4 regions of the Lysobacter capsici genome follow, and region 2 is predicted to be linked to each of the others. Evidence: riboswitches for the same ligand, from Rfam matches in the RefSeq annotation. Region 2 holds a riboswitch; each other region holds the start of a gene.
The links. A riboswitch is a leader RNA that binds a small molecule or an ion and turns the genes downstream of it on or off. The one in region 2 is predicted to bind cobalamin.
Positions count from the first base shown of each region.

Region 1 (7,397 bases), 1.8 Mb from region 2:
CGATGCCGGTGTCGGTGCCGGTGACGAACACACCCTTGGGCATCGGGCCGCGCGGAAGTCGGAGGGAGTCGGTCATGCGGAAGCGCCGGGGCCTAAGACAGGAGGTTGGACAGGTGGAGCAAGGCGGCGAAGATGTGGGCTGCGCGGGCGTTCAAGTCACCGTGGATGTGACTCATCTCGCGCTTTCCAGCGATGCCAGCCGGCCATGGTAGTCGCGGCAGGCCCCGCTGTTACACTCCCTGAATGTTTACAGCCTCCACACTTTCGGGCGGAAAGCCCGAGCAGTACGCCCAGTTGATCGATCAGGCACGCGGCCTGCTCGACGGCGAGCGCGACCGCGTCGCCAACGCCGCCAACCTGTCGGCGCTGGTCAACCAGGCGTTGCCGGAGCTCAATTGGGTCGGCTTCTATTTTTACGATGGCACCGAATTAGTGGTCGGACCGTTCCAGGGCCTGCCGGCCTGCGTGCGTATTCCGCTCGACAAGGGCGTGTGCGGCGCGGCGGCCTCGAGCCGCCAGACCCAGCGCGTCGCCGACGTCCACGACTTCCCCGGCCACATCGCCTGCGACGCGGCCTCGCGGTCGGAGGTGGTGGTCCCGTTGTTCAAAGGCGAGCGGCTGATCGGCGTGTTCGATCTCGACAGCCCGGTGCCGAACCGGTTCGATGCCGACGACCAGGCCGGCCTGGAAGCCCTGGCGCAGGTTTACCTGGAGTCGGTGGCATGACCGCGGCACCCAAGATGCGCAATATCGGCCCGAAAAGCGCGGCCTGGCTGCGCCAGGTGGGTCTGCGCACGCACGAAGATATTGCCGCGATCGGCACGGTCGAGGCGTTCATGCGGGTCAAGCGCGCCGGCTTCAAGCCGACCTTGAACCTGCTTTACGCGATCGAAGGCGCACTGCTCGACTGCCATTGGCAGGAGATCAGCGACGAACGCCGCCAGGAGCTGATCCTGGCCGCCGAAGCGGCGACCGCGCTGCTGCCGGCGCCGCGCAACAAGCCGGCCGCCGCGCCGGTGCATACGACCATGCATGCCGAGGAACGGCACGAGGACGCCTCCGCGTACGACGGCGGTCCGGCGGCGCATGACGACGACGATGCGGTCGGCGGCGATGAGCGGCACGGCGATCAGGACGGCGAAGAACGGCACGATTGAGATCGGCCGGTTGGGTCGGCTTTGAGGTGCGAGGTATCGGTCAGCGGCCGATGCGGCATGGCGGCGTTGACCGTCGCCTGACCCGCCAGCGCAAGCGCCCTCATCCGCCCTTCGGGCACCTTCTCCCGCGCAGGAGAAGGGAGCTTCGGTGAGCTTGCTGAGCGCCTGGCGGTCCCCCAAGCCCGAATGCTCCAGCGGCAGAGCCTCCACCCAATCTCGCGTTACCGAGCCCCTCTCCCGCTTGCGGGAGAGGGGTTGGGGTGAGGGCCGCCCGGACTTTGCCCCCCGCATCGCGTAGACTGCGCACCGCTTCAAGGTGACCCCACGGCTTGCGCCGCCGGGGTTGAAACGGGAAGCCGGTGACACGCCCTCCTCCGATCGGACGAGCCGGCGCCATTCCGGCACTGCCCCCGCAACGGTAAGCCAGTCAGATCGCGGCATCCGCCACTGTGCAAGGCACGGGAAGGCGCCGCGACCGGAGTCGACCCCGCGTCGGCCCGCTGGCGAGTCCGGAGACCGGCCTTGGGGTGCTACAGGTTGCGATGCGGAGGGCATCGCGGCGGCTGTTGCACTTCGTGCGCCTTCCGCTGCCCGCTCGCCTTCCCCCGCAACCGCCCATTCCGCTGTCGTAATCGCGTGCGCCACGGCGCGCGCGCTGGAGCTTCCCCATGCCGGTTGCAAGTCTGCGTGCCCTGAACCTTTCCTTCGCCATCGCCTGCGCCCTCGCGCTGCCGACCGTCGCGGCCGCGGCGCCCGCCGGCGAGGCCACCGACCTGGACGAAGTCGTCGTCACCGCCAACCGCACCGCGGTCAGCGTCAACGACCTGCTGACCCCGGTCGAGGTGCTCGATCGCACCGACATCCAGCGCAGCCAGGCACGCGATCTGAACGATCTGCTGCGCGGCCGCGCCGGCATCACCCTCGCCAACCAGGGCGGCGCCGGCAAGCTGACCACGCTGTTCCTGCGCGGCAGCGAATCCGACCACGTGCTGGTGCTGGTCGACGGCATCCGCATCGGTTCGCCGACCTCGGGCCTGGCCGCGCTGCAGGACCTGCCGCTGGAGCTGATCGACCGGATCGAAATCGTGCGCGGCCCGCGTTCGAGCCTGTACGGCGCCGACGCGATCGGCGGCGTGATCCAGGTGTTCACCAACCGCGAGCAGCAGGGCTTCGCCCCGCGCATGCACGTCGGCGGCGGCAGCAACGACAGCATCGAATTCGGCACCGGTTTCGGCGGCCGCAGCGGCCGCGGCTGGTTCGGCGCCGACTACAGCTTCCGCAAGACCCAGGGCATCAACGCCTGCCGCGGCGCCGGCTTCCCGGTGTTCGCCGGCTGCTTCACCGACGAGCCCGACCGCGACGGCTACGAGAGCCACTCGCTGTCGCTGCGCGGCGGCGTCGAAATCAGCGATCAGTGGAGCATCGAAGGCCAGGCGCTGCGCGTGGAAGGCGAAAACCACTACGACGGCGACTTCGGCAACTATTCCGAAACCGTCCAGCAGGTGATCGGCGGCAAGCTCGATTGGCGTGCGTCGGATACGGTGCATGTGCAGCTCAGCGCGGGACGCAATGTCGACGGCTCGCAGAACTACGATCTCAAGAGCCCGGGCGCGTATCCCGGTAGCGTTTCTCCGGGGCAGCGGATCGGCTTCTTCACCACCAATCGCGACAGCGCGACCTTGCAGGCCGATTTCAACCTGTTCGAAGGCCACACGTTGACCGCGGGCTTCGATTGGCTGCGCGACGAGGTCGACAGCAACACCGTGTACGACGAACTCGAACGCGACAACAAGGCCGGTTTCGTCCAGTACCAGGGCCGCTTCGGCAACCAGTCGTTCGAAGCCAGCGTGCGCCGCGACGACAACGAACAGTTCGGCGGCCACACCACCGGCGGCGCCGCGTGGGGCCTGAATTTCGCCGAGCGCTGGCGCGTGACCGCGGGCTACGGCACCGCATTCAAGGCGCCGACCTTCAACGAGCTGTACTTCCCGTTCTTCGGCAACGCCAATCTCAAGCCGGAAGAATCCAAGACCTGGGAACTGGGCCTGGCGTACCGCGGCGATAACTTCAACGCGCGCATCGACGGCTTCGATACCCGCGTCGATCAGCTGATCACCTTCGACTCGGCGATCAACCTGCCCAACAACATCGAACGCGCGCGCATGCGTGGCGCCGAGATCGGCATCGACACCACTTTCGCCGAATGGACCCTGGCGGCGAGCGCGAGCTTCCTCGACACCGAGAACCGGGTCGGCTTCTACCGCGGCAACGATCTGCCGCGCCGCGCCAAGCACAGCGGCCGCATCGACCTGGATCGCGCGTTCGGCAAGTTCCGCATCGGCGCGACCGCGGTCGGTTACGGCTCGCGTTACGACGATGTCGGCAACAGCAGCCGCGTCGGCGGCTACGGCACCTTCGACCTGCGCGCCGAGTACGCGATCAGCGACGCGCTGAGCCTGCAGGCGCGCGTGGCCAACGTGTTCGATCGCGAGTACGAAACCGTGTCGTACTACAACCAGCCCGGCCGCGAGTGGTTCGTGACCCTGCGTTACGCGCCGAAGAACTGAGGTCCCGCGCATCGGCCGCCGCATGCCGGCCGATGCGCTGTTCCACCTCGCGGCAAGCTCGCAACGACAAAGGCCCGGCATTGCGCCGGGCCTTTCGTCTTTGCGATCGTCCACGAGCGCTTGTTGTTTCATCGATGACCGCGACGCGATGCCTGCCGAGCGCATCGCACCGCGCACTCAAGTCGGCCGAACTCCGCACTGCACCCAGGCATTGCCGGCGATGTCCGCGCCCACGCCGACCATGCCGTGGCGCCAGCGTCCGTCGTCCGGGCCGGACGACAACGCCTCGTACACCTGCGCCGAAACGCCGCTGCCGACACCACGCAGGACCGCGGCGACTTGCGCATCGTCGCGGTAGATCGCCTTGGCGAAGGTGAACCAGGTCAGCGCGCGCGGTTCGCCATTCGCCGACAAGGCCACGCTCAGGCCCGACGGCCGCGGCAGATCGCAGCCCGGCATCAACGCCGCCAACCGATTCATCATCGGCGCGGCATCGCCGAGCAGCGTATGCGCCAACGCCGCCAGCCCGCTCAGGTCGAGATCATGAGTACGCGCATAGAACTCGACGCTGCCGTCCGGATTGACCCCGGCCATGCGCCAGAACAGCAAGGTCGAATGCAGCACCGGGTGACGGCCTTGCCACGCCGCCGGCAGACGGCCCGACGGCAGATCCGCGTACAGCTTGGTCGCGGTGCCGTCGCCGTGACGCGCCGAGGCCCAGGCGCCGAACTTCAGGCGGCAATCGCACTGATGCTCGAACCACATCGCCAGATCGGCCGACGGCGAATCGACCGGCCAGTCCAGCGCGCGCGCCGCGATCGCCAGGCGCTCGCCGTCGTCGGTTTCCGGCGCGGCGACCTCGGCGGTCCAGCGCACCGCTGCTTCACGCGTGGTCCAGGCGAACTCCACCGGCACGCCGGTATTGGTCAGGCTGCTGAAGCGCCAGGCCATCTCCGGCCACACCGACTCGGCCAAGGGCGCGAGCACCCGGCCCAACATCGCCTGCGCCGCGTCGGCCTGCGCCGGCAGCACCGCGCGCAGCCTCCGCAGGGTCGCGGCGACCGGCGCGGGCAATGCCCCGATACCGTCGAACAGCATGACGTCGAACGGCATCACGTGAGCGGCGTGGGTCATCTCACTGCACCGCGATCAGTTCTTCGGTCTCGTCGACCCAGGCACGCTGATCGAACTGGCCCTGCATGCCGACGAAGGTGAAGCGGCGGCGGAACTTGCGCTTGTCGGCGTTCTTCAGGGCGATGCGCAGCTTGACCGGATCGGCCTGGGTGCCGGCCATCTCGATGCGTTCGTTGCGCTTGTAGGCGCCGTCCTCGTACTTCACGTCGATGTAGACGCGCTTGACCATGGCCGGATCGAACACCGGGATGAACTCGAGCTGCAGCGCATCTTCGAAGCTGTCATGCACGATCAACTCGGGCACATCGACTTCCACCGGCGCGGTGGCCGGATCGGCCTGGCTCACGCCCTTGCGCCGCTGCACGATCTGATAGGTCACGCCGCGATCGGCCGGAGCCGGCTTGGCGCCGCGCAGACGCCAGGTCTTCGGCCCGGAGGTCTTGGTCAAGGTTAACGTGGTCTTGGGCTCGGGCGTGGTGTAGCCGCGCGCCTGCAACTTCACGTCGATCGATTCGACCACTTCCCAATCGATGTCGCCCGGGGTCGCGGTGATCTGACGGAATTCGACGTGTTCGTAGGGATTGACGAACAAGGTGCGGTCTTCGGTCTTGACCGCCGGGATCGTGTACGAGCTGCGGTCGGCGGCCCAGTCGGACTGCGGATCGAAGTGGTACTGGAACGCGGCGTCGTAGCCGATGTCGCGGGTCTCGTTCATGAACGCTTCGAAGCGCTTGACCCCGGTTTCGCCGGACGTGAACACGAAATCGGCGTGCTTGTGATCGCGCGGCTTGTTCTTGTCGCCGTAGTCCAGCGCGACCTGCGCCGACTTCAGGTCGATCGGTTCGAACGCGATCGGCATGCTCGCCTCGACCGCGAACTGGCGGAAGAACGGATCGTCGAGATCGATTTCCTTGAAGTACTTCGACTTGTCGCGCAGATCGCCGAGCATCAGGCCGAAGAAACCCTGCGGCGCGTAGGTGCGGCGCGTGGCTTCGGCGCGGTTGTAGCGCAGGGTCAGTTTCTTGCGTTCTTCCTGATGCACGAACTTGAGCTTGAGCGACAGGCTGACCGCGGTCGGCGGTGTCGGCAAGGTGGGGGTCGGGGTCGGCGTCGGGGTAGGAGTGGGCGTCGGCGTCGGTGTCGGCGTCGGCGTGGGAGTCGGCGTCGGCGTCGGAACCGGCGTCGGCGTGACCGACGCGGGACGGCGCAGACGGCCGCGCCAACGGCTCGGCGTGGTGCCGGCGACCTGGCCGATCACGTGGACGACGCGGTTGTCCGGATCGCCGCCCATGGTCGAATGGGTGCCGGGCCGGCTGCTCGCCGGAACGTCGCCATGCGCGTTGGCCGGGGTGACGGTGAAGTTGCCGCCGGCGCGACGCACCACCGCCGCGGCGACGTCGAGACGACGCTGCGACAGCGCGCGGTTGTAGGTCACGCGCTGCGCCTCGGTGGCGCCGTTGGCGTGCTCGTGGCTTGCGTACGCTTCCAGCCGCACGTTGCGCGGCGCGGGCAGGCTGCGCACCCACGCGGCCAGACGATCGGCGCCGCGCTCGGTGCCGGTCCAGTTGCCGTCGCCTTCGATGCGCAAGGTGCCCGAGGCGTCGCGATAGCGCGGGTCGGTGGTGGTGTTCTCGACATAGGCGCGGTACTGCGTCGACGGCGGATTGGTCATCCAGCCGCTCGCGGCGGGTTTGTCGAAATCGAAGAACAGGCCGAAGGTCTGTTCCTGGGTCGCCGCCGGCCATTCGACTTCGATGAGCTTTTCCGAAGCCGGATTGACGGTGAGGTTGATCCGGCCCTGCGCGTCGGCGGCGACGGTCTGGCCGTCGACCTTCACCACCGCGCCGGCACCGGTGACGGTGATGGTTTCGGCCAGGCCGTTCGCGGCCGGCGTGTGGGTGACCGCCTGGCCCGCGGGCAGCGGCGTGGGCGATTGCGATTCGACCGTCAGCGCGGCCGGCTGGATCTGCGGGGCCGCAGGCGTCGTGCCGCCGGTGCCGCCCGTGCTGCCGGACGTTCCGCCGGTGCCCGCGCTGGTGCCGCCGGTCGTGCCGCCACTGCTGGCGCCGCTGGTGCCGCTGAAACCGCCGGGAGCGGTGCCGCCCGTGCTGCCGCCGGTTCCACCGGTGCTTCCGCCCGTGCCACCCGTGCTGCCGCCGGTTCCGCCGGTGCTTCCGCCCGTGCCGCCCGTGCTGCCGCCGGTTCCTCCGGTGCTTCCGCCCGTGCCGCCCGTGCTGCCGCCGGTTCCACCGGTGCTTCCGCCCGTGCCGCCCGTGCCGCCGCCGGTTCCACCGGTGCTTCCGCCCGTGCCGCCCGTGCCGCCGCCGGTTCCACCGGTGCTTCCGCCCGTGCCGCCCGTGCTGCCGCCGGTTCCGCCGGTGCTTCCGCCCGTGCCGCCCGTGCTGCCGCCGGTTCCACCGGTGCTTCCGCCCGTGCCGCCCGTGCCGCCGCCGGTTCCGCCGGTGCCACCACCCGTGCCACCCGTGCCGCCCGGATTGGTGCCGGTGCCCGTACCCGTGCCGGCATTCGCCGCGTCGGT
Region 1 covers NZ_CP076103.1:907,825-915,221, reverse strand. Annotated here, with positions in the region: gene bioD (dethiobiotin synthase) at 1-43, opposite strand, end outside; gene KME82_RS03690 (GAF domain-containing protein) at 244-726, shown strand; gene KME82_RS03685 (TfoX/Sxy family protein) at 723-1,157, shown strand; cobalamin riboswitch at 1,455-1,696, shown strand; gene btuB (TonB-dependent vitamin B12 receptor) at 1,841-3,724, shown strand; gene KME82_RS03675 (hypothetical protein) at 3,902-4,858, opposite strand; gene KME82_RS03670 (hypothetical protein) at 4,860-7,397, opposite strand, start outside.
Region 1: linked by a shared signal. The riboswitch ahead of btuB (TonB-dependent vitamin B12 receptor) and the one ahead of KME82_RS11740 (CoA-acylating methylmalonate-semialdehyde dehydrogenase) in region 2 are both predicted to bind cobalamin.

Region 2 (7,397 bases):
CGTCGCCGCCGACGATGAAGGTCAACGTACCGGCCGCCGCGCCCGCGGTGCCGCCGGAAACCGGCGCGTCGATCATCGCCACGCCCCGCTCCGCCGCGGCGGCCGCGACTTTCTGCGCCGACGCCGGCGCGATGGTGCTGCAATCGATGACCAGGGCGCCCGGTTCGATCGCCGCGAGAATGCCGGTGTCGCCGAGATACAGCCCTTCGACATGCCGGCTCGCCGGCAGCATCGAGATCACGATCTGCGCGCCGGCCACTGCGGCCGTCGCGCTGGCGGCCGCATGCGCGCCCGCGGCCACCGCACTGCCGACCGCGGCGACGCTCAGGTCGAACACCTGCACTTCGAAGCCGGCCTTGAGCAGGTTCGCGGCCATCGGGCCGCCCATGTTGCCAAGACCGATGAAAGCGATACGGGTCATGCCGGGTTCTCCACACTGCGCTCGAGGTCGGCCAGCGGATGCGCATCCCGTGGCCACGGCGCGACGAAGAACGGCGCGGCCCAGGCCGGCGAAGCGTCGGCCATCGTGGCCGGGTTCCACTTCGGATTGCGGTCCTTGTCGATCAACAAGGCGCGGATGCCTTCAGCGAAGTCGCCATGCGCGGCGCAATGCAGCGACACCAGGTATTCGAGCCGGAACGTGTCGGCCAACGACAGCGTCGCCGCGCGCTGTTGCAGTTCGTAACCCAGTCGCGCCGAGCCCGGCGCGCCCGCGACGAAGGTCTTGCGCGCGGTCTGCAGCCACGGATCGTCGTGATCGATCGCTTCGATGCGCGCGATGATGGTGTCCAGATCGTCGGCATCGCAAAGCTGTGCGATCAAGTCAGCGTGCTGTTGCAGTGGCCCGGCCGGTGCGGGCTGCGCTTGCGCCCGCAGCAGCTCGGTCAGCAGCTCACGGTCTCGATCGCCGTTGCCGCTCCACTGCGTCGCGGCCAAGGCCGTGAACACAGCGTCGTACCGCTCCTGCGGCACGAAGTGATCGGCCAGTCCCGCAAAAATCGCGTCGCCCGCATTCAGAGGCGCGCCGGTCAAGGCCAGGAACAGGCCGCTGCGTGCGGGCGCGCGCTGCAACAACCAACTGCCGCCGACATCCGGGTACAGGCCGACGGTGATTTCCGGAAATGCCAATCGCGAACGCTCGCTGACCACGCGATGACTGGCGCCGGCCATGAGACCGATGCCGCCGCCCATGACGATGCCGTGGCCCCAGCACAGCACCGGCTTGGGATAGGTGTGGATGCGATAGTCGAGGCGGTATTCGGTTGCGAAGAACGCGGTGGCCTGCCGGTTGTCGCGGATATCGCCGGAGCCGGCGGCCTGGTACTCGCGCATGCCGCGATACAGGCCGTGCAGATCGCCGCCGGCGCAGAACGCTTTCTCGCCCGCGCCCTGCAGCACCACCAGCGCGATCGCATCGTCGCGCGCCCACGCCGCCAGTTGCGCATCGAGCAGTTGCGCCATTTCCAGCGATAGACCGTTAAGCGTGGCCGGCGCGTTGAGCGTGGCGATGCCGATCCGTTTGCCGCTGACTGCACCGCGTTGTTCGAACAATACCGGCGCCTGCGCCGCTATTTCCAGGACCGAGGCGTTCATGCGTTCTTCCATTGCGGCGCGCGCTTTTCCAGGAACGCGGCCACGCCTTCGACCTGGTCGGAGCTGTCGAACAAGTCGACGAACGCCTCGCGCTCGCTGACCAGCGCGGTCGCATGCGATTGCGAACGCGTGGCCTGCACCAGCGTCTTGCACGCGGCCACGCTGGTCGGGCTCTGCTTCTCGGCGGCCTTGGCCCAGGCCAGCGCGCGCGCTTTCGATTCGCCCTTGCCGACCACCTCCTCGACCAGGCCGATGCGCAGCGCGGTCGTGGCATCGACGCGCTCGCCGAGCAGCATCATCCGCTTGGCCCAGCCTTCGCCGACCAGGCGCGCCAGGTTCTGGGTGCCTCCCGCGCACGGCAGCAGGCCGACGGTCGCTTCCGGCAAGGCCAGTTGCGCCTGTTCCTCGACGATGCGCAGATCGCAGGCCAGCGCGCACTCCAGGCCGCCGCCCATCGCGTAACCGTTGATCGCGGCGATCGACACGCCGCGGAACGCGCTGAGGGTTTCGAAGGCTTCGCCGAAGCGGCGCGCCGCGTCGCGCGCCAGGGCCTTGTCGCCGCTGGCGAACTGCTTGAGATCGGCGCCGGCGGAAAAGAACTTCTCGCCTTCGCCGGTGATCACCAGCGCGTATACGTCGCGCTGCGCGTCCAGATCGCGGACCAAGTCGCGCAGGGCGGCGAGGCTGTCGCGGGTCCAGGTGTTGGCCGGCGGGTTGCTCAGGGTCACGATGGCGGTGTGGCCGTCGATCTCCAGCGTCAACCCGGTGTAGGACTTCTCGGCAAGACTCATCGCAATTCCTCGTCGGTGTTGAGCAGATGGCGCGCGATGATCACGCGCATGATTTCGTTTGTGCCTTCCAAAATCTGGTGGACCCGGCAGTCGCGCAGCAGGCGTTCGATCGGGTATTCGCGGATGTAGCCGTAACCGCCGTGGATCTGCAGCGATTCGTTGCAGATCGCGAAGCCCGCATCGGTGGCGAAACGCTTGGCCATCGCGCACCACACGGTCGCGTCGTGACTGCCCGCGTCGACCTTGCGCGCGGCGGTATGCACCATCTGGCGCGAGGCGATCAGCTGCGTGGCCATGTCGGCGAGCTTGAACTGCAATGCCTGGAACTCGGCGAGTTTCTTGCCGAACTGGCGACGCTCGCCCATGTAGCGCCGCGCCGCGTCGAGCGCGCCCTGGGCCGCGCCGAGCGAACAACTGGCGATGTTCAAGCGCCCGCCGTCCAGGCTCTTCATCGCGATCTTGAAGCCGTCGCCTTCGCGGCCGAGCAGATTGCGCGCCGGCACCCGCACGTCGACGAAGCTGATGCCGCGGGTGGGCTGGCTGTTCCAGCCCATCTTCTCTTCCTTGCGCCCGTAGGTGATGCCGGCGCTGTCGGCGGCGACCGCGAACGCGCTGATGCCGCGCGCGCCCTCGCCGCCGGTGCGCGCCATCACCACCAGCACGTCGGTCGATCCGGCGCCGGAAATGAAGGCCTTCGCGCCGTTGAGCACGTAGTGATCGCCATCGCGCACCGCGCGCGTCTTCAGCGATGCCGCGTCCGACCCGGCGCCCGGCTCGGTCAGGCAATACGACGCCAGCCGTTGCCCGCTGGCCAGCGATGCGCCCCATTCGCCGCGCACCGCGTCGTTGGCGTGCGCGGTGAGCATCCACGTCGCCATGTTGTGGATGCTGATGAAGGCCGCCGTCGACGGATCGACCGCGGCCAGTTCCTCGAACACGATCGCCGCGTCCAGCCGGGTCAGGCCCGAGCCGCCGGCGGCTTCGTCCACGTACAGGCCGCAGAACCCCAGTTCGCCGGCCAGCGCGATCGCTTCGCGCGGGAACACGCACTGCGCATCCCAATGCGCGGCGTGCGGCGCCAGTTGCGCGAGCGCGAAATCGCGCGCCGCGTCGCGATAGGCGGCCTGTTCTTCGCTCAGTCCGGTCGGCGCGGCCGCGGTGGCCTGCCAGTGCATGACCGCGGCCATCACTTGAGACTGATCGTGGTGTTGACGCCGTGGCCCTGGGTCTCGTCGTCGAACCAGCGCGCGGTGACGGTCTTGGTCTGGGTGTAGAACATCACCGCCTGCTTGCCGTACGCGCCCAGATCGCCGAGCTTGGACGCGCGCGAACCGGTGAACGAGAACAGCGGTACCGGCACCGGGATAGGCAGGTTGATGCCGACCTGGCCGATGTCGATCTCTTCCTGGAACTTGCGCGCCGCCGCGCCGGACTGGGTGAAGATCGCGGTGCCGTTGCCGTTGGGATTGGCGTTGACCAGCGCGATCGCGTCGTCGAGCGTGTCGGCTTCGAGGATCACCAGTACCGGGCCGAAGATTTCCTCGTCGTAGATGCGCATGCCCGGCTTGACTCCGGAGAACACGGTCGGGCCGATGAAATTGCCTTGTTCGTACCCGGGCACCGACGGCTTGCGTCCGTCGAGTTCCAGGCGCGCGCCCTGCTCCACGCCCGAGGCGATCAAGGCTTCGACGCGCTCGCGCGCGGCGCAGGAAATCACCGGGCCGACATCGGTGCCCGGCTCGGTGCCGGCGTTGACTTTCAGCGTTTTGGCCTTCGCGACCAGATCGCCAATCCAGTGCCGCGCCTCGCCCACCATCACCGCGGTCGATGCGGCCATGCAGCGCTGCCCGGCCGCGCCGAACGCGGCGCCGGCCATGGCGTTGAGGGTCTGTTCCTTGTTCGCGTCGGCCAGCACGACGGCGTGGTTCTTCGCGCCCATCATGCACTGCACGCGCTTGCCGGCCAGCGAAGACCGTTGATAGACGTGGGTGCCGACCTTGGTCGAACCGACGAACGACACCGCACGGATGTCGGCGTGATCGCAGATCGCGTTGACCACGTCCTCGCCGCCGTGGACGACGTTGAGCACGCCCTTCGGAATGCCGGCCTGCAGCGCCAGTTCGACCAGGCGCATGGTCACCAGCGGGTCCTGTTCGGACGGCTTGAGCACGAAGGTGTTGCCGGTGGCGATCGCCATCGGGAACATCCACAGCGGGATCATCGCCGGGAAATTGAACGGGGTGATGCCGGCGCACACGCCGAGCGGCTGCAGCAAGGTGTAGGTGTCGACGCCGCCGGCGACGTTGTTGGCCAGTTCGCCCAGTTGCAGGTTGCCGATCGCGGCGGCGTGCTCGACCACTTCCAGGCCACGGAACACATCGCCTTCGGCGTCGGGCAGGGTCTTGCCTTGTTCGGCGGTCAGGATCGCGGCGAGCTCGCTCATGTGCTCGCGGATCAACTGCTGGTATTTGAGGAAGATGCGCGCGCGCGTGCCGATCGCGGTCTTGCGCCAGCTCTTGAACGCCTGCGCGGCCGCGGCGACCGCGGCGTCGACTTCCTCGCGCGTGGCCATCGGCACGCGCGCCAGCACGACCTGAGTGGCCGGGTTGACGACGTCGCGCCATTGGGTGGTGGTGGATTCGACGAATTCGCCGTCGATCAGAAGCTTGACCGTCGCGACCTCGGTCGCAACGCGATGCATTTCGTTCATGCTCGTTCTCCGTAACGCACACCCGCGGATAAGCGGATGTCGCGGAGACGCAAGACAAGGCGAGGCAACGGCGAACGCAGGCCGACTGCATCAGCTCGTCCGGTTGCCCGCCGCAACATCCGAGGAGGACATCGCATGCGATGCCCGCCACGGGCCGGTCTCCGGGCTTGCGAGCGATGCCATCGCATCACCCCGACACCTTCCCGCGCGAACGCAGTGGTGAAACGTCGGGTTTTCTCGCATACCGTTGCGGGGGCAGCGCCGGCCTTGGACGATCCCGTCCGCACCGGCTTCCCGTTTCACCCTGCGCGCCGGTATGGCTTGGCGGCAGGACACCTGTGGCGTGCGCAGTGTAGTGCGGGGGTACGGTGTGGACAAGCTGCGGGGGCGTATGTGGGGGGTGAGGTGCGTTGGCGTGCTGTGCGGTAAATGGGGTTGTCACAAGGACGAGCCGATGTGACCTCGGCGCCATTTTCAGGACGTCATTCCCGCGAAGGCGAGCTTCTCCTTACTTCAGCGAAGCCGAATATCCAGAGACTTCAGCGTCATCCTTCCAGAACGTCATTCCCGCGAAGGCGGGAATCCAGAGAGCTCAAACGTTCTCGCACGAAAGGCGCTGGATTCCCGCGTTCGCGGGAATGACGCTCTTGAAAGATCGTTAGTGTGGTTGTGTAGATACGACTTCGAAAAAGCACGCCCTACTTCGCGCAATCCGAAAGTTTCTTGTCCGCATACCAAACCGCGCGACGCGCCTGGTCGTACGCCATGTCGGCCGTGCGCGGCAGCAGTTGTTCGATCTGGATCGGATCGCCGCCGCGCGCCGCGGCGTACTCGGCGCGTTGCAGGTCGGCCAAGTGAGTCAGCACCGGCGCCACCAAGGTCTTCAAGCGTTGCCGGTCGCAACCCGCGGCGCGCGCTTCCAGTTCGCCGACCCACTTGCGCACGCGCCGGCTGGCTTCGCCCTGCAAGCCGGGCGCTTTCTCGAACGCGATCGGCGCGGCCTTATACGCATCGCCGGTGGCTTCGCTGCCCAGGTCGGAAGGCCGCTCGTGCAAGGCGGGATTGAAACGGATCGGCGGCGGCGGCCGCGCGCGGACTTCCTGCACCTGTTTGCGATGCGGCAGTTTGGCGATCACTCGTTTCAGGCCGGTCTTGAGTTTCTTGGTCGCCACCTCGCTCAAAGTGCCGTCGCTCTCCCACTCGCCGCCGAACACGGTGCCTTCTTCCGGTGCGATCGGATTGCGGCGTTCGAAGATCGCCTGCGCCTGTTTCGCGCCGCGATCGTTCGCGCCACCGGGTGGATCGGTGTCGGGCTTGCGCATCGGGTCCACGGCGACACCCGCGGGCAATACGATCTGTCCGTCGGCGGCGTACAGCCGATTGCTGGCGGGCGGCGTCGTTGGAGTCGGCGGCGGACGGATCGACAAATCGGGTAGCCGCTCGCTGCGAGGCGGCGCGGGATTCGGCGAGGTCGCGGCGCCAGAAGCGCTGCGTTGGGTTGGCGGCGTTGACTGCGTCGGCGGCACGAGCGTGGGTTGTTGCGGCGACGGCGACGGTTGCGTATCGGCGACAAGACGCTCGATATAGATCACATCGAGTTCCGACGCAGTGGGCGTCAGCTCGGGCATCCGGAACAGCAGCCAGCCGCTGAGCAGGCAAAACGCGAGGGCGATCAGCACGGCGGCGACATGGACGAAGAAGTCCTGCGGAAGCGCTGCCTTCTTCATTCGTCCTTCGCCGTGGGCGGGTGTGATGGATGCGTCATTGCGAACGCGGGTACGCGTAACCGGCCTCGATGCGAAGCGCATCGCGGACCAGCGGGTTTTCTATCGGTGGATGCTCCGCACACACGCTGCGACTCGCACAACCGCACGCCGAGGCGGCGATCGCTGTGCGCACAGCGTCATCGATCGCATCCGTTCATTCAGGCGTCCGGCATGACCTTCGACGGTTTGCAACATCGATGCCGCGCGACTGACCGGCCGCGATCGTCGGTGCCGCCTTCATCGATCAGCGAACATGACGATACAGAGCAAGGCGCCCGGCAGAGAATAAAAATTCCGTTGGCAGGCGATCGATTCGCATGTGCCGTGTGGCATCCATTCACTATTCGTCGACGGCGGACGAACGTCTGCCGGCGCGATCGTCGTGAAGGTCCGTCGTGAGCGGCGCGCAATGCCGACGACGAGCCGGACTGAATCCACGCAGGCGGATCACGCAGGCGGGCCATGCTGGAAAGCCGCGATACGCCGGCTCGGCGGCCTTCGGCGGCATTGCGCCGGCCGTTCCTATCGACGCGGGCA
Region 2 covers NZ_CP076103.1:2,740,351-2,747,747, reverse strand. Annotated here, with positions in the region: gene mmsB (3-hydroxyisobutyrate dehydrogenase) at 1-421, opposite strand, end outside; gene KME82_RS11755 (enoyl-CoA hydratase/isomerase family protein) at 418-1,593, opposite strand; gene KME82_RS11750 (enoyl-CoA hydratase) at 1,590-2,384, opposite strand; gene KME82_RS11745 (acyl-CoA dehydrogenase family protein) at 2,381-3,559, opposite strand; gene KME82_RS11740 (CoA-acylating methylmalonate-semialdehyde dehydrogenase) at 3,571-5,085, opposite strand; cobalamin riboswitch at 5,230-5,449, opposite strand; gene KME82_RS11735 (hypothetical protein) at 5,793-6,821, opposite strand.

Region 3 (7,397 bases), 2.1 Mb from region 2:
CCATCGCCGACCCGTCGATCACCGCGAGCACCGGCACGCCCAGCGCCTGGGCCAGATCGGCGCTCGAGGGATTGCCATCGAACAAGCCCATCACCCCTTCGATCAGGATCAGATCGGCCTCGCGCGCCGCCGTATGCAGGCGCGCGCGCACGTCGGCTTCGCCGCACATCCACAGATCGAGCTGCTGCACGACGTGACCGCTGGCGCGTTCGAGCACCATCGGATCGAGAAAGTCCGGCCCGGTCTTGAACACCCGCACGCGCCGCCCCTGCCGCGCATGCCAGCGCGCGACCGCCGCGGTGACGCTGGTCTTGCCTTGGCCGGAGGCGGGAGCGGACACGAGCAGGGCCGGGCAGCTGGCGCTGCCCTCGGGAATCGGGAATGGGGAATGGGGAATCGCAGGAGCAACAAGCTCCGACGTATCCGCTTTTACGATTCCCGATTCCCCATTCCCGATTCCCGCCCCCATCACAACTCAATCCCCTTCTGCGCCTTGATCCCCGCCTTGAACGCATGCTTGACCACGCGCATGTCGGTCACGGTATCGGCCGCTTCGATCAGCGCATCGGGCGCGCCGCGTCCGGTGATGACCACGTGCTGTTGCGGCGGCCGCGCCGCGACCGCGGCGAGCACGTCGTCCAGCGCGATGTAGCGATGCGCCAGGGCGATGTTCAACTCGTCGAGCAGGACGAAGTCGTAGCCCGGATCGGCCAGCATGCGCGCGGCGATCGCCCAGGCCGCCTGCGCGGCGCGGATGTCGCGCTCCTTGTCCTGGGTTTCCCAGGTGAAGCCCTCGCCCATCACGTGATAGTCCAGTTCCTCGAAACGGCGGAAGAACGCTTCCTCGCCGGTCGAGAAACTGCCCTTGATGAACTGCACCACGCCGCACTGAAAGCCGTGGCCCAACGAGCGCGCGAGCATGCCGAAGCCGGACGAACTCTTGCCCTTGCCGTTGCCGGTGTTGACCACCAGCACGCCGCGCTCGATGGTCGCGCGCGCGATCTTGCGATCGATCAGTTCCTTCTTGCGCTGCATGCGTTCGCGATGGCGTTCGTCGCTGGTCGCGGCATAGCCTGCGCGATCTTTCGTGTCTTCGCTGCCGACGCTCATGCGGCCGCTCCGCTGCGTTGGCGGATAGAGGCGAAACGGAACGCCGCATAGACCAGGAAACCGGCGCCGACGTAACCGGCCAGGGTGCCGAGCGTGCGCGGGTAATACTGTGGAATGCGATCGATGAAACCCGCCAACGATGCGTCGGGATAACGGCCCGACAGGAAGTAGAACCCGCCTTTCGAGATCAGGTAGGCCACCACCGACGTCGCCAGCAGCACCAACACCAGGCGCGGCACGGTGCTCCAGTGATCGCGATGCAGCCGCGCGTAATAGCGTCCGCCCAGCCACAGCGCGCCGTAGGCGAAGGCCAGCGCCCAGTACGCCGGCGACAGGCACCAGTCGGTGACCCGGCCCAAGGCCAGGCTCGCCAGGTCCAGCAACGACGACAGCACGAACAAGGCCGGAAAGGTCCAGCCCGGCCGCAGCAGCGCGCCGGCCAGGAAGAACACCGCCCACGACGCGCTCGGCAAGGCATCGACGCTGGCGAAATGCTGGCCGCGGGTGCAGATCATCAGCACCGCCAGGGCGAGGCCGGCGGCGGCCTGGACCGGACGCGAACGCAGCGGCAATCCGGTGGAAGCAACGGGATCGATCGTCGACATCATGAGACTCCGTGAAGATCGGTTTCGAACAACCACGCCGCGAACGACGAGGTGAATGCATCCGGCGCGATCACGCCCCGGCGAGCGGCCGCGCCTCGCGAAGCCGCGCATAACGCGCGATCAGCGCATGGGCAAGGAAGCCCGCGGCGACATAACCCAGCGTGGTGCGCACGAACAACGGCCCCCACTTCCACACCCGCTCGATGTACTCGGCGAAATGCGGCTGCGGGTAGCGCCCACCCCACCAATAAAACGCGCCGTTGGAAATCAGGAACGACACGCTGGCCGCCAGCAAGGCCACCCCAAGCCCGCCGAGCAAGGCGCGCGGACGCGCCGCCATGTGCGGCGCATACATCCGGCCCGCGTACCACAGCACCGCATAGGCCAGCAGCAGGAACGCGTACGACGGCGTCACGCAGTAATGCTGGAAGAAGCTCAGTCCGCGCCCGGTGATCGCGATGTAGTCGATCGCCACCGCCGCGAGCAGATAAGCGACGAACGCCGCGTGCCGGCGCAAATACAGGCCACCGAGAAAGAACACCGCCATCGAGGCGTCGGGCAGATGCAGCGCATCGCCGAAATGATGGAAACGGGTGGCGAGCATCAGCGTCAGCAAGGCCGCGAACAGGCCGTATTGCGCGGGTCGGGACGAAACATTCATCGGCGGCTCTCTCGTTGCGAACCGGCCGCGCGGGCGGCCGGCGGGGGGCTGATCCGTCAGCGGGAGGGGCGGTAACGCAGACTCAACAGATAGTTGCGACCGGGTTGATTGTAGAAGGCCGCGGTTTCATAACGGCGATCGAACACGTTGTTGGCCGACAGTTGCAGGCTCCAGGCCGCGTCGAAGGCATAGCCCAGGCGCAGATCGGTCAAGGCGTAGCCGCCCAGGCGGCGGGTATTGGCCAACTCGTCGTAACGCTCGCCGGCGGCGTAGACGCTGGCGCCGAGCGACCAGGACGAGGCCGCGCCCAGTTCGAAACGGCGATCGGCGTCGATGCGCGCGCTCTGCCGAGCGCGCCGCGGCAGGTAGTTGTCGCGATAGGCGTTGGGGCTGTCGTTGCGCGGGTCCAGCCAGGTCGCGCTGGCGCGCAGGTCCCACTGCGCCAGGCGGGTATCGAGCACCGCTTCCAGGCCGCGGATGCGCGCGCGATCGACATTGCCCGGCGCGCCGATCGAGGCGTCGTAGGCGATCAGGTCGTCGATCCGGGTCTGGAACGCATTGAGCGACCACACGTGCTGGCGCTGCGCGCCGTAAGTACCGCGCAGGCCGATTTCGACGCTGCGCGAGGTTTCCGGTTGCACCAGCGGATTGCCGTAGCCGGGGTAATACAGTTCGTTGAAGGTCGGCGCCTTGAACGCGGTGCCGTAGCTCGCGGTCAGCCGCAGCGATTCGCTCAGGTCCCAGCCCCACAGCGCGCTGCCGGTGGTTTTCCCGCCGAACTGGCTGTCGTCGTCGCGACGCAGGCTGGCCTGCACGGCGTGCGCGCCGAAGCTGCGCTGCCATTGGGCGAACGCGCCGCGCAGGATGCGATGGTCGCGCGCATACGCCGTATTGCTTTCGACTTCGTCGCGCTGCCAATCGAAACCCGTGCTCAACAGTCCTGAGCCGATACCGAAATCGCCCTGCACCGAGCCCAATTGGCGACGCGTGTCGAAGGTGCTCGAATACTTGCCGTTCTTGTAGGTGTCGCTCAGATCGGCGCTGTGGCCGGCGTTGGCGGTCAGGGTGATCCGCTCGCTGGGCTGGTAGCGCAGCTTGGCGCCGGCCACTTGTTGGACGTTGTCGGCCTCGTTGTTCTGGCTGCCGTCGTAGTGGTTGTTGCCTTCGGCGCGGAACACGCGCGCCTCGGCGTCCCACTGGTCGTTGAAGCGATAACCGCCCTGAGCGGTCAACGAGCTGTTGCGATAGCCGTCGCGATCGGGCGAGTTGGTGAAACAGCCCGCGCCGCCCGGCGAGGGCTTGCCGCGGCAGGCATTGATGCCGTCGGTGTCTTCGTGCGCGGCGTTGATCGAATACCAGCCGCGCTCGCCCTTGCCGGCCACGCCGGCGCTCGCGCGATGGGTCGCGTTGCTGCCGATCGATACGCCGAAACTCGGCGCGAACGGGCCTTGCGGGCGACGGGTGAAAATCTGGATCACCCCGCCGATCGCCTCGGAGCCGTACAGGCTGGAGAACGGCCCGCGCACGATTTCGATGCGCTCGATCTGTTCGACCGGAATGTCCTGCAACGAAGCGCCGCCGCTGGTCGCCGAACCGATCTTGATGCCGTCGATCAGCACCAGCACGTGGTCCGATTCGGTGCCGCGCAGGAACAGCGAGGTCGATTTGCCGGCGCCGCCGTTGTTGGCCAGCGACGCGCCCGGGGTGCCGCGCAGCAGTTCGGGCAGCGAGGACGGCTGGCGCCGTTCGATCTCATCGCGATCGATCACGGTCACCGCCGCCAGGGTCGCGTCCTGGGTCTGCGCGGTGCGGGTGGCGGTCACCACCAACTGGTCCAGATCGACCGCGGCCGGCGCGGCGAATGCGGGCAGCGCGATGGCGCTCAGGGTCAGGCGCACGCTGGCGGTCAAGATATGCGCACGCAGCGTGGACGCCCGCGACGGCACACGCCGCGGGCACGAAAAGGAACGGGTACGCAAAGTCACTGGCAGGTCTCCACGGCCGCGCCTCACCCGCGCGGTCCAGACAGGGTCGTGACACGCGGGGGATGCAACGCAGGCGCGCGCGGACGCACGACGCCCGAGACCGGCCCTCCGCCTGTCGGTTCGCGCTCCGGGCCGGTCTCCGGGCTTGCGAGCGAAGCGCGGCCGGCGCGGTCGTTGCTGGACCGAGCGATGCCGCCTCTTCCGTAGCGCGCCTTCCCGTGTCGAAACACAGTGGCCGATTGCGCTGCGTCTACTCGCCTACCGTTGCGGGGGCAGCTCCGGCTTGAACGCGCTGACGAACGACAGCGACGCGACCGGATTCCCGTTTCAATCGCCGAACCGTGCCGGCGATCACCTTGAGCGCGGGCATCTTAGCAGCGGCGTCCCACACAAACGCCACGGTATGGGCGCCGCCGTGTTCATTTGGGAAGTTGCCGGCACATTTCGGACGCGTCTGATTCATCCAGTTCCGGCTGTTGCGCAGGATAGGCACATTCTCCGTAAACCGAGCCACGCCATGAGCGCAGCCAATGTCCGCCTGAGCCCCGCGCCGATCGTCCGCAGTCTCGTGATCGGTGCGCAGTCGAACATCGGCCGTGCGGTATCGGCACGTTTGTCGCGCCGCCGCGGCGAGCTGATGCTCGCCTGCGGCCACCTGCCGAGCCTGGAGGACACCGCGCAGAGCCTGCGGCCGCTGGCCAAGTCGACCATCGAGACCCATCAGGCCCTGCTCGAAGACACCGACAGCCTGCGCCGCCTGTTCGAGCACGCCGGCCAGATCGACCACCTCGTCATCACCGCCAGCGCGCCCTCGCCGGGCCTGCGCCTGGCCGAGCTGGACCTGGACGAGGTGCGGCTTGCGTTCGAACGCAAGCTGTGGGGCTCGATCCAGGCGGTGCAGCTGGCCCTGCCCTATCTGAGCCGCCACGGCAGTGTGACCCTGACCACCGGCATCGTCGCGCGCAAGGCCACTCCGGGCGCGCTAGGCCGCACCCTGATCAACGCCGCGCTGGAAGCCAGCGTCAAGGTACTGGCGCGCGAACTGGCGCCGCTGCGGGTCAACGCGGTCAGCCCCGGCCTGACCGACAGCGACAGCTACAACGGCCTGGAGCCGATGGCGCGCATGGCGATGCTGGCGCGGGTCGGCGACCGTCTGCCGGTCGGCCGGGTCGGCAGCGCCGACGAAATCGCCTCGGCCTATCTGTTCGCGATCGACAACGCCTTCGTCACCGGCACGGTGATCGATGTCGACGGCGGCGCGCTGATCAGCTGACCGTCGCGGCCGCGCGCCGCGCTCCTTCTTCCGGACGCCGGGTTCGCGTGTTTTGCGGCCCGGCGTTTTTTATTTGTGGAGCTGGGAGCTGGGAGTCGGGAATTGGGAATCGGGAGTCGTAAAGGCGACGACGCGATGATCGGCCAGATATCCGCATCCTCTCCTACCGTCATTCCCGCGAAGGCGGGGATCCAGTGACTTTGACGGGACATCGGCTACGACGTCGCACCCCGGGCCTGCGTTCAAGTCACTGGATCCCCGCCTTCGCGGGAATGACGAGCAAAAGCAGATCGATGGTCGATGGTCGGTGGTCGTGAGTCGGGAGTCGTAAAGGCGACGACGCGATGATCGGCCAGATATCCGCATCCTCTCCTGCCCTCATTCCCGCGAACGCGGGAATCCAGTGACTTTGACGAAACATCGGCTACGACGTCGCGCCCCGGGCCTGCGTTCAAGTCACTGGATTCCCGCGTTCGCGGGAATGACGAGCAAAAGCAGAAGCGCAATCGCTTTTGCTCTTACGACTCCCGACTCCCGACTCCCGACTCCCGATTCCCGATTCCCGATTCCCGATTCCCGATTCCCGATTCCAAGACGCCTAGCACCTTTTGGCTACTTGCGTTAGCCGGATCCTGGCCGCTTTATTGACCGACTTGTTAGAACCGTGTTAAACCCGATGACATCGCTGTCATCCCCCTGCAAGGAGTCGTCATGCCCGTCCGCCGTACCCCAGCCGGTCCGCGCCACCCCCTGGCCCTCGGCCTGCTGCTCGCCCTGTCCGCGTCAGTCGTCCAGGCCCAGGACCCCGCTCCGCGCAGCGATCCCAAGACCCTCGACCAGGTCATCGTCACGGGCACCCGCGTGTCGGACCGCACCGTGGCCGAGTCCACCGCGCCGATCGACATCATCACGCCCGAAACCCTGGAAGCCACCGGCACGGTCGAACTGGCCAGCGCGCTGGCCCGCGCCCTGCCCTCGCTGAACTTCCCGCGCCCGGCGATCACCGACGGCACCGACGCGGTGCGTCCGGCGCAGCTGCGCGGCCTCGCGCCCGATCAGGTGCTGGTGCTGGTCAACGGCAAGCGCCGCCACACCACCGCGCTGATCAACCTCAACGGCAGCCAGGGCCGCGGCTCCTCGCCGGTCGACCTCAACGCGATCCCGATCGCCTCGATCGAACGGGTGGAAGTGCTGCGCGACGGCGCCTCGGCCCAGTACGGCTCCGACGCGATCGCCGGCGTGGTCAACATCGTGCTCAAGGGCAGCGATTCGGGCGGCAGCCTCGCCGCGCGCTACGGCCAGTACAGCGCCGGCGACGGCGAGCAGTACCAGCTGTCCGGCGACGCCGGTTTCAAGCTCGGCGAAAACGGCAAGCTGCATCTGGCCGCGCAGGGCGGCCATCAGGACCAGACCAACCGCGCGCGTCCGTTCCAGGGCGTGGTCGAACAGCGTTACGGCGATCCCGAGATCGACCAGGGCGCGATCTCGTACAACGGCGAATACCGCCCGACCGATTACCTCACGTTTTACTCGTTCGGCAGCTACAGCAAACGCGACGTGCTCTCCAACGGCTATTTCCGCTTCGCCGCCGACCCGCGCAACATCCCGTCGATCTATCCGGGCGGCTTCCTGCCGCAGATCCACAACATCAGCAAGGACCGCGCCGCGGTGGTCGGCCTGCGCAGCGAAACCGCCGGCGGCACCCAGATCGACCTGAGCTACAACTACGGCCATAACGGCCTGACCTTCGACATCGAAAACAC
Region 3 covers NZ_CP076103.1:4,792,188-4,799,584, forward strand. Annotated here, with positions in the region: gene KME82_RS19935 (cobyrinate a,c-diamide synthase) at 1-397, opposite strand, end outside; gene cobO (cob(I)yrinic acid a,c-diamide adenosyltransferase) at 469-1,110, opposite strand; gene KME82_RS19945 (hypothetical protein) at 1,107-1,715, opposite strand; gene KME82_RS19950 (hypothetical protein) at 1,786-2,376, opposite strand; gene btuB (TonB-dependent vitamin B12 receptor) at 2,433-4,322, opposite strand; cobalamin riboswitch at 4,475-4,735, opposite strand; gene KME82_RS19960 (SDR family oxidoreductase) at 4,879-5,634, shown strand; gene KME82_RS19965 (TonB-dependent receptor plug domain-containing protein) at 6,346-7,397, shown strand, end outside.
Region 3: linked by a shared signal. The riboswitch ahead of btuB (TonB-dependent vitamin B12 receptor) and the one ahead of KME82_RS11740 (CoA-acylating methylmalonate-semialdehyde dehydrogenase) in region 2 are both predicted to bind cobalamin.

Region 4 (7,397 bases), 1.5 Mb from region 2:
GGCCCAGGTTCAACGGCCACTGCCGGGCGTAGTCCTCGCGCGCGCCGGCCAGCGCCAGCAGCGGCACGGCGGCGGCGATCAACACACCGTTGCGGACACTGCGCTTCATGCTTGGACCTCTCGTGAATCGTCCTCGCCATCCGGGCGAGCGGCGGAATCGTCGGGCTTGCTCGGCGGCGCCGGCGCGAAGTAACCGACCAACATGCACAGCAAGCCGTAGGCGATGAACGAGGCGATGCCGAGCAGATTGCCCAGGTGACCGCGGTCGATCCACACCAGCTTGACCAACACCACCGCCATCAGCACCGCGCCGGCCAGCCACAGGACGCGCTGGCCGCGGCGCGAACCGGCGATCCAGCCGGCCACGCCGAGCACGCTCCAGACCACGGTCAGGCTGGTCTGCACCAGGCTGGTCGAGAACATCGACGCGTCCCACGGCACCTGGCCCCAGAAGTGCGCGCTGCGCAGCACCTCGACGGTGATCAGCACGAAGCCGGCCACCGCCAGCACCGGCACGCGGCGCGCGCGCACCGTCGGGTCGATCATCGGCGAGGCCAGCCACGCGCCGACCACCACCAGCGTCGCCAGCTGCATCAGGCTCAACGGATTGAGCAACGGCAGCCACATCAACGGATGCGGGTTGGCCGGAGTCGTCAAGGCCAGCGCGATCACCGCCACCAGCGCGGCGACGAACAACGCCATCGCCACCGAGCGCCATTGGCCGAACCGCGCGGCCAGCGGCTGCGCGATCAGGTTCGGCCGCCACAAGGTCAGCGCGGCCATGATCAAGATCGGCAGCAGCAACGCCGATGCGGTCCAGCCCGAACCGAAATTGGCCACGCCGTCGTCCACCGACATCCGCAACAAGCGGAACAGGCTCAGACCGAGCACCAAAGCCCACGACCACAACCAGCCCAGATGCGCGACCGCGAGTTCGCTGCCGGCGCGCTCGCGCAGGTTGAGCAGGCTACGCCCGCCGAACGCCGCGTACAGCGCCCAGGCCAGCCAGCCCAATGCCGCGAACGGTTGCTGGTGCTGATCGATCTGGATGAACACCAGCGGCAGGCCGCTGAGCATCGCCAGGGTGCTGGTCGCCGACAGCGCGCGCCAGTCGTGGCGACGGAATACTTCCGAAGCGATCCAGCCGGTGAACGCGACCAGCATCAGCACCGCATCGGCGCTGTTGCGGTCGGCGACGAAGTCGGCGATCTCGCTGCCCGTCGCCGCCAGCCACCAGGCCATGCCCCACAGGTAGAACAGCGCGGCCGGCGTGCGGTCGGCGCTGCGCCGGTAGCTCCAGGCGCTGGCGAAACCGGCCAGCGCGATCAGCAGCGCGCCGGCGAAGTTGGCGTTGAGCAGCGGCGTGTCGCCGTCCCAGACCGAATCGCTGGCGCCGATGATGAAGGCGAGCGCCGCGGCCACCTGCAAGCCCATGCCGGTCATCTGCGGCAACCAGCGTTGCTGGCGCAAGCCCAGCCAGATCAGCGCCGCGCCTTCCAGTGCGAACACGCAGGCGGTGGCTTCGGCGGCGAGCGCGAGCGGCACGGCCAGGGTGGCGAAACCCACCGCCAGCAGCGCGTACGGCGTCGCCAGCGCGACGAAGCGCTGATCGCGGCGCAGCCACCACGCCAGCGCGGCGTAGATCGCGCCCAGGCCGAGCGCGCAGAACGCCAGCGGCATGCGGTCGCCTTCGAGCAACCCGGCCTGCAAGGTAAACGCGATCAGCGGCGTGCCGAACACCAGGCAGCCGTCGATCAGATCGCGGCGTCCGGCCGCGCGGCGGCGCGCGTACAGCACCGGGATCAGCAGGTAGAACGCGAAGAACAGCAGCAGGAACGGCTCGGTGGTCGAAAAATGCTCCGGCCGGTACTTGAGCACGCCCCACAAACTGCCGATGCCCCAGGTGAACACGAAGCCGAGCAGATTGAGGATGCGCCACGCGCGCCACCAGGCGATCGCGAAGATGCCGGCGTTGAGCACGGCGTAGTAGCCGAACAAGGCGACGTGGTTGCCCGAGCCGGTCGACAGCCAGATCGGCGCGAGGAAACCGGCGAGTATCGCGAACACCGCCAGGGCCAGCGCGTTCTGCTTCACCGCCAGCACCCCGGCGCCGGCGACCAGCACCACGCTGATCGCGAACGCCGCGCCGGCCGGGATCATGCCGTACAGCTTGAACGCGGCGAACACCACCAGCAGCAGCACGCCGATCGCGCCGCCCTGCAGGCTCAGGCCGAAAATGCGCTTGCGTTCGCGCTGGCGCCAGCCGAACACCAGCCCGGCCATCGCCGCGATCGCGATGCCGGCCTGACGGAACTCCATCGGCACCCGCATCCAGCCCTGGTCGCTGGCGTACTTGAGCAACGCGGCCACGCCGGCCAGCAACACCAGCATGCCGACCTTGACCGGCACGTTGCCCTCGGTGAACCAGCGCCGCACCCAGCGCACGCCGAGGGTGAACACGTCGGGCTCGACCGGCGCGGCCGGCCGGCGTGGCGGCATCGGGCGCGGCGGCGGCGCGGCGGCCGGAGGTGTGGGCGGCAACGGCGGCGGCGAAGCCGCGGTGGTGGCAGTGGGCGGCGGCACGGGCGACACGTGCGCGGGCGGCGCGGCGGCGGCATCAGGGACGGCCGCCTGCGGTCGCGACGGCGGCGGCGCTTCGCGCGCCATGCGCTCGGCCAGGGTCTCGTCGTCGGCGTTGCGCGCGACCTGTGCAGGACGGGCCGACGGGGCGGGCGCGGCCTGGGTGAGGCGGCGTTCGAGTTCGCTCACCCGCGATTTCAGTCCGGACACCTGGACCAGCGCGACGATGAGCAGAACCGGGACCAGCAGCAAACCCAGTCCCAGCAAGACAATCAGTGCTTCCATCACAGTTCCCCAGTCCTTATGGCGGGCAGGTTACACCGATGTGAGGCGTAGGGAAGCATTGCCTTCACTCCTTATATACACGATTCATTTACCACATATCGCGTTGACGAAATCGCGTAACCACACTATGTTGTGCCCGTCGGTGCCGATCGCGAGGTCGGCTGAAAAGGGAAGCCGGTAGGGATCGCGCTCACGCGCGCTTCGAAGCCGGCGCTGCCCCGCAGCGGTATGGGAAACGAACGGGTCATGGCACTGGGCGGTATGCCTGGGAAGCGATCCTGGTAGGAGGAACGGGACACGGGCAAAGAAAAGTGAGATACGGGTCACCCCTCGTCGCTCACTTCTCTTTGCCCGTTTCTCGCTCCGGGTCCCGAGCCCGAAGACCTGCCGACAGCCGCGCGTCGCACACCGCGCGGTCCCGGCCCTAAGGAGTCTTCGGAGGAAGACGGCCGGTGTCGCGGCACGACGGTCGACCGTCGCGCCCGCCCGTTCCGGCGCGATGCGCGGAGCGGGCCGTCCCGGACCTCGCGTCTCGGGCCGCGCGACACCCAGCCAGCAAGCTCCGAGATTCCCGCCCGCGGGGGCACGGCCGTGCCATCAGTGACGCCGCGCGCGCGGTTCGTCGTCGGTGGCGCGTCGGCGTCTCCGCACCGTGCATCCACGCCCCGGAGTAACGCTCATGACCACGCTCGCAACCGACCCGTCCGCCGCCCCCGTCGCGGACGCCCCCGCCGCCCCCGCCAAACCCGTTGCCCGCGATGCGCACGACGCCGCGCCCGGTTTCGCCCTGACCCCGCCCGCCGCCAACCTGACCATGAGCGTGACCAAGCGCAACGGTCGTCGCGAACCGGTCGACCTCAACAAGATCGTGCGCGCGGTGACCCGCAGCGGCGAGAACCTGTATTCGATCGACCCGATGCGCGTGGCGACCCGCACCATCTCCGGCCTGTACGACGGCGCGACCACCCAGGAACTCGACGAACTGTCGATCCGCACCGCCGCCCTGCTGACCGCGGAAGAACCCGAATACGGCCGCCTCGCCGCGCGCCTGCTCGCCGGCGTGATCGAGAAGGAAGTCGCCGGCATCGAGATCCATGCGTTCTCGCAGTCGATCCAGCGCGGCCATGAGCTGGGCCTGATCAACGAGCGCCTGGTGACCTTCGTCCAGGCCAACGCGCGCAAGCTCAACGACGCGATCGACCGCAGCCTCGACGCCAAGTTCGATTACTTCGGCCTGCGCACGCTGTACGACCGCTACCTGCTGCGCCATCCGACCGCGCGCACCGTCATCGAAACCCCGCAGCAGTTCTTCCTGCGCATCGCCTGCGCGCTGAGCGAAGACGTCAGCGACGCGCTCGCGCTGTACCGCCGCATGGCCCAGCTCGATTACATCCCGTCGTCGCCGACCTTGTTCAACGCCGGCACCACCCACGAGCAGCTGTCGAGCTGCTTTCTGCTCGACTCGCCCGACGATTCGCTGGAAAGCATCTACAAGCGCTACATGGACGTGGCCAAGCTGAGCAAGTTCAGCGGCGGCATCGGCTTGAGCTACACGCGCATCCGTTCGCGCGGCTCGCTGATCCGTTCCACCAACGGCCTGAGCAACGGCATCGTGCCGTGGCTGAAGACGCTCGACGCCTCGGTCGCGGCGGTCAACCAGGGCGGCAAGCGCAAGGGCGCGGCCTGCGTGTACCTGGAGCCGTGGCACGCCGACGTCGAAGAATTCCTCGAGCTGCGCGACAACACCGGCGACGAAGCGCGCCGCACCCACAACCTCAACCTGGCCAACTGGATTCCCGACGAATTCATGCGCCGGGTCGAGGCCGACGCCGACTGGTCGCTGTTCGACCCGTCCAAGGTGCCGCAGCTGACCGACCTGTGGGGCGAAGCCTTCGACCGCGCCTACCACGCCGCCGAAGCCGCCGGCCTGACCGCCAAAAAGGTGAAGGCGCGCGACATCTACGGCCGGATGATGCGCACCCTGGCGCAGACCGGCAACGGCTGGATGAACTTCAAGGACAAGTCCAACCGCGCGTCCAACCAGACCCTGCGCGACGGCAACGTCATCCATCTGTCGAACCTGTGCACCGAGATCCTGGAAGTCACCTCGCAGGACGAAACCGCGGTGTGCAACCTGGGTTCGATCAACCTCTCGCATCACGTCGAGATGTTTGAGGACGGCAAGGGCGCATTCGATTTCGACAAGCTCGCCGAGACCGTGCGCCTGGCCGTGCGCCAGCTCGACCGCGTGATCGATCTGAACTTCTACCCGATCGAAACCGCGCGCCGCGCCAATCTGAAGTGGCGTCCGGTCGGCCTGGGTTCGATGGGCCTGCAGGACGTGTTCTTCAAGCTGCGCCTGCCGTTCGATTCGGAGCCTGCGCGCAAGCTCGCCCAGGAAATCGCCGAGGCGATCTATTTCCACGCGCTGTCGGCGTCGAACGAACTGGCGATGGAGCACGGCAAGCACCCGTCGTTCGACGACACCCGCGCCAGCGTCGGCGAGCTGCAGTTCGAGGCCTGGGGCGTGACCCCGTCGCAGCCCGAGCGTTGGGACGAACTGCGCAAGCGCATCGCCGAACACGGCCTGCGCAACTCGCTGCTGATCGCGATCGCGCCGACCGCGACCATCGCGTCCATCGCTGGTTGCTATGAGTGCATCGAGCCGCAGGTATCGAACCTGTTCAAGCGCGAAACGCTGTCGGGCGACTTCCTGGTGGTCAACAAGTACCTGGTCGAGGAACTCAAGAAGCTCGGCATGTGGACCGCCGAGATGCGCGACCGGATCAAGATGGCCGAAGGCTCGATCCAGTCGGTGACCGAAGTGCCCGATGCACTGCGTCAGGTCTACCGCACCGCGTGGGAACTGCCGATGCGCTCGCTGATCGACATGGCCGCCGAACGCGGCGCGTATATCGATCAGAGCCAGTCGCTCAACCTGTTCATCGAGAGCCCGAACATCGGCCAGCTCAGCTCGATGTACATGTACGCGTGGAAGAAGGGCCTGAAGACGACGTATTACCTGCGTTCGCGTCCGGCCACGAAGATCGCCAAGACCACGGTCAGCGCGCCGGTCGCGGCGACGCCGAAGCCCGAGCTGGTGCCGGTGGAATTCACCACCAGCGAGGCGATCGCCTGCTCGCTGGAAAATCCCGAGTCCTGCGAAGCCTGCCAGTAAGCCGCCTCCGCTTTGCTCCCTCTCCCGCGTGCGGGAGAGGGCCGGGGTGAGGGCTTCGCGCAGCGCCAGGCTTGCGTCGTCACCGACCTTCTCGCGCCCTCATCCGCCCTTCGGGCACCTTCTCCCGCCAGCGGGAGAAGGACGCAATATCCAAGGAACCACCATGTCCACCGATTCAAACCGCCTCCTGCTCGATCCGGGTTTCGATCTCACCCTGCGGCCGATGCGCTACCCGCATTTCTACGAGATGTACCGCGACGCGATCCGCAACACCTGGACCGTCGAGGAAGTGGATTTCTCGCAGGACGTCAACGATCTCAAGCACAAGTTCGGCCCGGCCGAGCGGCATCTGGTCGAGCGCCTGGTCGCGTTCTTCGCCACCGGCGACAGCATCGTGTCGAACAATCTGGTGCTGAACCTGTACCAGCACATCAACGCGCCCGAAGCGCGCATGTACCTGTCGCGGCAGTTGTACGAGGAAGCGCTGCACGTGCAGTTCTACCTGACCCTGCTCGACACCTACCTGCCCGACCCGAACGAGCGCGCCAAGGCCTTCGACGCGGTCGAGAACATCGCCTCGATCCGGGCCAAGGCCGAGTTCTGCTTTCGCTGGATGGATTCGATCCAGGGCCTGCAGCGCATCGAGACGCGCGAGCAGCGCCGCCAGTTCCTGCTCAACCTGATCTGCTTCGCCGGCTGCATCGAGGGCCTGTTCTTCTTCGCCGCGTTCGCCTACGTGTACTACCTGCGTTCGCGCGGCCTGCTCAACGGCCTGGCCTCGGGCACCAACTGGGTGTTCCGCGACGAAAGCTGCCACATGGCGTTCGCGTTCGAAGTCATCCGCACCGCGCGCGAGGAAGAGCCCGACCTGTTCGACGCCGACCTGCGCGCGCAGGTGGTGAAGATGTTCGAGGACGCGGTCGATTGCGAATACCAGTTCGCCCAGGACGTGCTGTCCGGCGGCGTGGTCGGCCTGTCGTTGAAGGACATGCGCCAGTACCTGGAATACTGCGCCGACCAGCGCATGGCCCAGCTCGGCATGCCGAAGCATTTCGGTTCGACCAACCCGTTCGCGTTCATGGACCTGCAGGACGTGCAGGAAGTGACCAACTTCTTCGAGCGCCGGGTTTCGGCGTATCAGGTCGGCGTGCAGGGCGAAGTGGCGTTCGACGAAGCGTTTTGAGTTTTCGCGGCCAGCCCCGCCGCTCCGAGCCCCTCTCCCGCTTGCGAGAGAGGGGTTGGGGTGAGGGCGCGAATGCCGACGTTTCGAGTAGAAATCAAAAGCCCCTCACCCTAGCCCTCTCCCGCAAGCGGGAGAGGGAACTCGTCCGTTTGAAAATCACTCGCCTGAGCC
Region 4 covers NZ_CP076103.1:1,197,147-1,204,543, reverse strand. Annotated here, with positions in the region: gene KME82_RS04870 (DUF3999 domain-containing protein) at 1-109, opposite strand, end outside; gene KME82_RS04865 (DUF2339 domain-containing protein) at 106-2,865, opposite strand; cobalamin riboswitch at 2,989-3,271, shown strand; gene KME82_RS04860 (ribonucleoside-diphosphate reductase subunit alpha) at 3,680-6,043, shown strand; gene KME82_RS04855 (ribonucleotide-diphosphate reductase subunit beta) at 6,207-7,226, shown strand.
Region 4: linked by a shared signal. The riboswitch ahead of KME82_RS04860 (ribonucleoside-diphosphate reductase subunit alpha) and the one ahead of KME82_RS11740 (CoA-acylating methylmalonate-semialdehyde dehydrogenase) in region 2 are both predicted to bind cobalamin.